2 linked regions of the Posidoniimonas corsicana genome follow. The protein of the gene in region 1 interacts with the protein of each later gene in a pairwise test. Links are inferred from orthologs where the notes say so. Each region holds a gene or a part of one and is shown on either strand. Other genes may lie near its edges. The genes, in order: ligA and leuS.

Evidence for each region.
Region 2: the proteins of ligA (region 1) and leuS interact in binary tests that used the Escherichia coli proteins (3 or more experiments, as listed by UniProt). The link is inferred for Posidoniimonas corsicana from one-to-one orthologs.

What each region holds. Positions count from the first base shown.
Region 1 is NZ_SIHJ01000001.1:3,481,742-3,485,010, reverse strand. What follows is about bases 195-3,148. They hold ligA (NAD-dependent DNA ligase LigA), read left to right. Parts: upstream 195-634; coding sequence 635-2,662; downstream 2,663-3,148. Other genes in these bases: uvrA (excinuclease ABC subunit UvrA), read right to left, coding at 195-527. Also shown: more of uvrA, read right to left, coding at 1-194. UniProt on the Escherichia coli protein: DNA ligase that catalyzes the formation of phosphodiester linkages between 5'-phosphoryl and 3'-hydroxyl groups in double-stranded DNA using NAD as a coenzyme and as the energy source for the reaction.
Region 2 is NZ_SIHJ01000001.1:3,998,656-4,002,150, reverse strand. The notes cover bases 277-3,456. They hold leuS (leucine--tRNA ligase), read left to right. Parts: upstream 277-622; coding sequence 623-3,256; downstream 3,257-3,456. Other genes in these bases: KOR34_RS15390 (homoserine dehydrogenase), read right to left, coding at 277-349. Also shown: more of KOR34_RS15390, read right to left, coding at 1-276.

The sequences.
Region 1 (3,269 bases):
CGCCAGGTCGGCGAGTCGCTCTCGTAGGGGAAGGCCAGCATCCCGCGCCGCCCAGCGGGCAGCTCCTGCAGCCACCGCGCGATCGACTCGGGCGAGTCCTTCGTCACCTCGCGCCCGCAGCCCGGGCAGGTCACCCGGCCCACTCGGGCGAACAGCAGCCGCAGGTGGTCGGCGATCTCCGTCGCGGTGGCGACCGTCGCGCGGTTCGAGCGGCTGATCTGGTTCTGCGTGACCGCCACCGCCGGCGGCAGGCCCTCGATGACGTCCGCGTCCGGTTTGTCGAGCTGATCGAGGAACTGCCGGGTGTAGGTGGAGAAGCTCTCCATGTACCGCCGCTGGCCCTCGGCGTAGAGGGTGTCGATCGCCATGGTCGTCTTGCCGCTGCCCGACACGCCGCAGAACGCGATCAGCTGATTGCGCGGCAGCTCCAGGTCGATGTCCCGCAGGTTGTGGTCGCGGGCGCCGCGCACGCGGATCGTGTCGGTCGTGGGGGCGTCGGCTGCGGTGCTGGCGGCGGCGTTCGGCATAGCGGGAGTGCGGGCGGTGCGGGTAATCCTGTAAGATACGCGTTCCGGCCGACCAGCACCACCTCGGCCCCGCGGACGCCGCCGAACTCCCTGCTGTCAGAGCGACCATGCCGAACCCCGAGCAAGAGCCAGAGAAAGACCCCGCGAAGGAGATCGAAGCCCTCCGGAAAGAGATCCGCGAGCACGACCGGCGGTACTACGTCGAGGCCGCCCCCACGATCGCGGACCACGACTACGACAAGCTCATGCACCGGCTCAAGCAGCTCGAGTCGGAGCACCCCCACCTGGTGACCGCCGACAGCCCGACCCAGCGGGTCGGCGACGAGCCCGCGCCGCACCTGGAGCCGGCCGAGCACGTCACCCCGATGCTGTCGATGGACAACACCTTCAGCCGCGAGGAGCTGCAGAAGTTCGGCGAGCGGGTGCAGAAGCTGCTCGAAGGCGAAGAGATTGAATGGGTGGTTGAGCTGAAGATCGACGGCGTGGCGATCTCGCTGCTGTACGAGGGCGGCGTGCTCACCCGGGCCGCCACCCGCGGCGACGGCCGCACCGGCGATAACATCACCCACAACGCCCGCACCGTGCTGGGCGTGCCGCTGCGGCTGCTCGGCGACGACTACCCCGACGTGGTCGAGGTCCGCGGCGAGGTCTACATGACCAACAGCGACCTGGTCGCGCTCAACGCCCGCCGCACCGACGCCGGCGAGCCGCCGTTCGCCAACACACGCAACCTGACCGCCGGCGCCATCAAGACGCTCGACCCGCGGGTGTGCGCCGAGCGCAAGATCCGCTTCTTCGCCCACGGCGTCGGCCAGGTCGAGGCGCTCCCCGTCGACAACCACATGGACTTCCTGCACGCCATCGCGCGCTGGGGCTTGCCGGCCACGCCGATGGTCGAGCGGTTCGCGAGCTTCGACGAGGCGGTGGAGCACTGCGAGGGACTGATCGAGCGACTGCACGAGCTCGACTTCGAGGTCGACGGGCTGGTGCTCAAGGTAAACCGGTTCGAGCAGCGCGAGCGGCTGGGCGCCACCAGCAAGAGCCCGCGGTGGATGGTGGCCTACAAGTTCGAGAAGTACGAGGCGGTCACCACGATCAACGAGATCAAGGTCAACGTCGGCAAGACCGGCGCGGTCACGCCGTACGGCGAGCTGGAGCCGGTCGAGATCGCCGGCACCACTGTTAGCCGCGTGACGTTGCACAACGCCGAGGAGGTGGAGCGGAAGGACATCCGTCCCGGCGACACCATCGTTGTCGAGAAGGCCGGCAAAATCATCCCGCACGTGGTGCGGGTGGAGAAGCACCTCCGCAAGACCGAGCTGCCGCCCTTCCCATTCCCGACGGAGTGCCCGCGGTGCGGCGCCGAGCTGGTGAAGGACGAGGGCGGGGTCTACATCCGCTGCCCCAATATGAAGTGCCCCGGCCGGATGCGGGAGCGGCTGATGTACTTCTCCAGCCGATCGGCCATGGACATCGACGGCCTGGGCGAGAAGCTCATCGACCAGTTGCTGGACGCCGGGTTGATCGCCACATTCGGCGACATCTACCGGCTGACCGAGGAACCGCTGGTCGGCCTCGAACGCGTCGGCCAGAAGTCCGCCCAGAACCTGCTAAGCGCTATCGAGGTGAGCAAGTCGCGCGGGCTGGCGCGACTGCTCAACGGCTTGTCCATCCGGCACGTCGGGTCGACCGTGGCGCGCGTTATCGCCCAGCACCTGGGCTCGCTCGAGGCGGTCGCCTCCGCGAGCGTGGAGCAGCTGGCCGAGATCAACGAGGTTGGCGACATCATCGCCGAGAGCGTGCACGAGTTCTTCCAGAGCGAGTACGGCCAGCAGATTGTCGAGGACCTGACCGGCCTGGGGCTGAAGGTGACCGAGGAAGCCCCGCCCGAATCGGCCGAGGCCGGGCCGCTTGCTGGGCTGACGTTTGTCGTGACCGGCACGCTGCCGAGCTACAGCCGCGACGAGGCCCACGAACTGATCGCCCAGCACGGCGGCAAGAAGTCGAGCAGCGTGTCAAAGTCGACCGACTACCTACTGGCTGGCGAGAAGGCGGGCAGCAAGCTCGCCAAAGCCGAGAAGCTGGGGGTGAAGGTTATCAGCGAGGAAGACTTCCGCGTGCTGATCGGCGGGTAAGCCTCAGCCTAGGGGGCCGTTACGGCGGCGGCAGGCGACGGTGGGACGATGGCCGGCACGGGGATCGGCGTCGCGCGGGGCACCGGCGACTTCTTCCGGCAGGCCGCCGAGAGGCCCAACAGTGCAACCGCCTGTTTGAGCTGCCGGGGCGAGGGCTGATGACTAACCATCCTAAGACGACGCATGACGGATTCTCCTGCCGAGGGTGGTGATTCCTTCCAATGCGGAACGGCCCGCTTGCACCGCCAATCAACAAGCCGGGTCCGCGCCCGCCACGTGCTGGCGCCAGGCGAATCGCCGCGGATAAAGGTCGCGGACGATTGACATCCGATCGGGGGGAGCGATAACCGGGGGAGGGCGAGCCCCGCGACCGTCAGCGCGGGTCGTCCAGTGACCACGCGTGTGGCCTCCCGGCGACCAGCCTAAAGTCGTGGCATGGCAGTTGCATCCTGTCGGGTGGGTTCTTTCTTACAGCCTTTAGGTGAGAATCGAGCCTGCTTTGCAGCGAGTGACAGCGAGGCAAGCCTAGGATAGTGGCGCCCGGCGCCAATGTTCTGAGCGTCGGCCAGTGGTTGCAGCATTCCGAGTCACCAAGCGGCAGGAAACC
Region 2 (3,495 bases), 520 kb from region 1 along the record:
CAAACAGTTCCGGGCCGTGTTCTGCTAGCAACGCCTTGTTCGCCGTGACGACGTCCTTGCCCGCTTCGAGCAGCTTGATCATCACCGTGCGGGCCGGTTCGATCCCGCCCATCAGCTGGGCCACCACCTTGATTTCCGGGTGGTTGATGACCTCGTCCATGTCATCGGTCAGCACGCCCGCGGGCAGGTCGCAGTCGCGGGGCTTTTTGAGGTCCCGCACGGCGGCCTTCTCGAGCCACAGCACGCGGCCGGCGTGCCGGGCGGTGCGGTCGCCGTGGTCCAGCAGGATCTTCGCGACGCCGCTGCCGACGGTTCCCAGGCCGATGATGCCAACTTTGGTCTTTTCCACGGTGATTTCGCTCGGCTGTCGGAAAGAATTAGCCACGGATGAACACGGGTGAACGCAGATTGGTCCTAGGACCGGCCAGTCGGTGCGCATCCGTGTTCATCGGTGGCCAAAAACAGACCCGCCATGGTAGTTAGCCGATCGACCGAAGGTCAATGGTCGGAGCGGTTTGCGCTAATGGCCCGCGGCGGTAGAATCGCCCGTTCCGCACGCTCGCGGAGGGGGCCGCTCTCTGGCCGCAATCCAAAATCCCGAATCCGCAATCCGCCATACGACATGCCCCGCTACAACCCTGCGACGATTGAGCCCAAGTGGCAAGCCTACTGGGACAAGGAAAAGACGTTTGCCGCGCCGCAGCTGCCCGAGGGGGATGGCGGCAAGCTCTACGCGCTCGATATGTTCCCCTACCCGTCGGGCGACGGGCTGCACGTGGGGCACCCGGAGGGGTACACCGCCACGGACATCGTCTGCCGCGCGAAGCGGATGCAGGGCGTCAGCGTGGTTCACCCGATGGGGTTCGACGCGTTCGGCCTGCCGGCCGAGGAGCACGCCATCAAGACCGGCGAGCACCCGCGGGTGCAGACCGAGAAGAACATCGCCACGTTCCGGCGGCAGCTGAAGATACTCGGGTTCAGCTACGACTGGGACCGCGAGATCGCCACGACCGACGTTGACTACTTCCGCTGGACGCAGTGGATCTTCCTGCAGCTGTACGACACCTGGTTCGACAAGGAGCAGCAGAAGGGGCGACCGATCGCCGAGCTCGATATTCCTGAGGATGTGCAGGAGCTGGGCGAGGACTTCGCCGCCCGCTGGGTCGACGAGCAGCGGCTCGCCTACCAGAGCGAGGCGCCGGTGAACTGGTGCCCGGCGCTCGGCACGGTGCTGGCCAACGAGGAGGTGATCGACGGCAAGAGCGAGCGCGGCGGCCACCCGGTCGAACGCCGCCCGCTGCGGCAGTGGATGCTTCGCATCACCGCCTACGGCGACCGCCTGGAAAGCGAGCTGGAGGGCCTCGACTGGCCCGAGGGCGTGAAGGCGCTGCAGCGGAACTGGATTGGCCGGAGCGTCGGCGCCGAGGTGGATTTCCGCCTAGCCGAATCTCAATCACCGGCGGAACCCGGCGGTTTTCCCGCCAAGCCCGCCGACGACGTGCTGCGCGTTTATACCACTCGGCCCGACACGCTGTTCGGCGCAACGTACATGGTGATCGCGCCCGAGCATCCGCTGGTCGCGAAGCTGACCACGGGTGAGCGGGCCGACGCGGTCAAAGCGTACGTGAAGGCCGCCTCGTTCAAGAGCGACCTCGACCGCACCGAGCTGGCCAAGGACAAGACCGGCGTGTTCACCGGCTCCTGCGCCATCAACCCGGTTAACGGCGAGCAGATCCCGATCTGGATCGCCGACTACGTGCTGATCAGCTACGGCACCGGCGCCATCATGGCCGTGCCGGCGCACGACGAGCGCGACTTTGAGTTTGCCCAGAAGTACAACATCCCCATCAAAGCCGTCGTGCAGCCGGCGAGCGCCGTCCCGCCGGAAGACGCGGCGAAGATCCTCGCCGGCGAGATGTGCTACCCGGCCGAGGGCGTTGCGATCAACTCTGGCGAGTTCGACGGCGCGCCGACCGCCGAGTTCAAGCCGAAAATCACCGCCTGGCTCGCGGAGAAGGGGCTGGGCCAAGAAGCGGTCAACTACAAGCTGCGCGACTGGCTGTTCAGCCGGCAGCGGTTCTGGGGCGAGCCGTTCCCGATCCTGCACGAGCTGAACGACGCCGGCCAGCCGACCGGCCGCGTGCACACCGTGGCCGAGGAAGGCCTGCCGGTCGACCTGCCGCACCTGGACGACTTCAAGCCGCACGGCCGGCCCGAGCCCCCGCTCGACAAGGCGCCAGACGAGTGGCTCTACCCGGTCATCGACGGGGTGAAATACAAACGCGAGACCAACACCATGCCGCAGTGGGCCGGCAGCTGCTGGTACTACCTGCGGTTCCTCGACCCGAAGAACAGCGAAGCGGCCATCGACCCCGAAATCGAGAAGGCGTGGATGCCGGTCGACCTCTACATCGGCGGCGCCGAGCACGCGGTGCTGCACCTGCTCTACGCGCGGTTCTGGCACAAGGTGCTGTACGACCGCGGCGTGGTGCACACCCGCGAGCCGTTCCAGAAGCTGGTGAACCAGGGCATGATCCTGGGCGAGAACAACGAGAAGATGTCCAAGAGCCGCGGCAACGTGGTCAACCCGGACGACGTGGTCGGCGAGTACGGCGCCGACTCGCTCAGGCTGTACGAGATGTTCATGGGCCCGCTGCCCGACAGCAAGCCGTGGAACATGGACGGCGTGGCCGGCGTGCGGAATTTCCTGGGCAGAGCCTGGAGGCTCGTCATCGACGAGCGGGCCGAGGCGATGGCGCTGAGCAACGCGATCACCGACGCCGAGCCGACCGAGGAGCAGCTTCGCACGCTGCACGCTGCGATCAAGGCCGTGACCGAGGACATCGACAAGCTGTCGTTCAACACGGCCATCGCGCGGCTCATGGAATTCACCAACTTCTTCACCAAAGAGGACTCGCGGCCCCGGGCGTGCATCGAGCCGTTCGTGCTGCTGCTGTCGCCGTTTGCACCGCACATCGCTGAGGAGATGTGGCTCGCCCTGGGGCACAACACTTCGCTCGCCTACGAGCCGTGGCCCGAGTTCGACGAGAGCCGCCTGAAGCAGGACACGATCGAGATCCCGGTGCAGGTGAACGGCAAGGTGCGGTCAAAGGTTCACGTACCCGCAGAGGCGACCCAGGGCGAAGCGCTGGCCGCCGCCAAGGCGGACGAGAAGATCGCCGACCAGATCGCCGGCAAGGAGATCAAGAAGGAGCTGTACGTGCCGGGAAGGCTGGTGAACCTGGTGGTGAAGTAGCAGCGGCGCGGCGTCCGCCGACGGTGCGCAATCCGCCTCCTGCGCACGATGGGAGGAGTGGGGCGACTCCGACGGAAATCATCACACGGTCGCAGGAATTGCCACAGAGTCGCACAGCCTCGTAAGAAGTTCACGATCGGATCTCTGTATCGACGACCCTAGCTGTGTTAGGTTGTCGCATAAGCGCGGGGTTGTCCCCGTGGCTCTTCTCTCACGTACGAACGTACTACGGCCCGGTT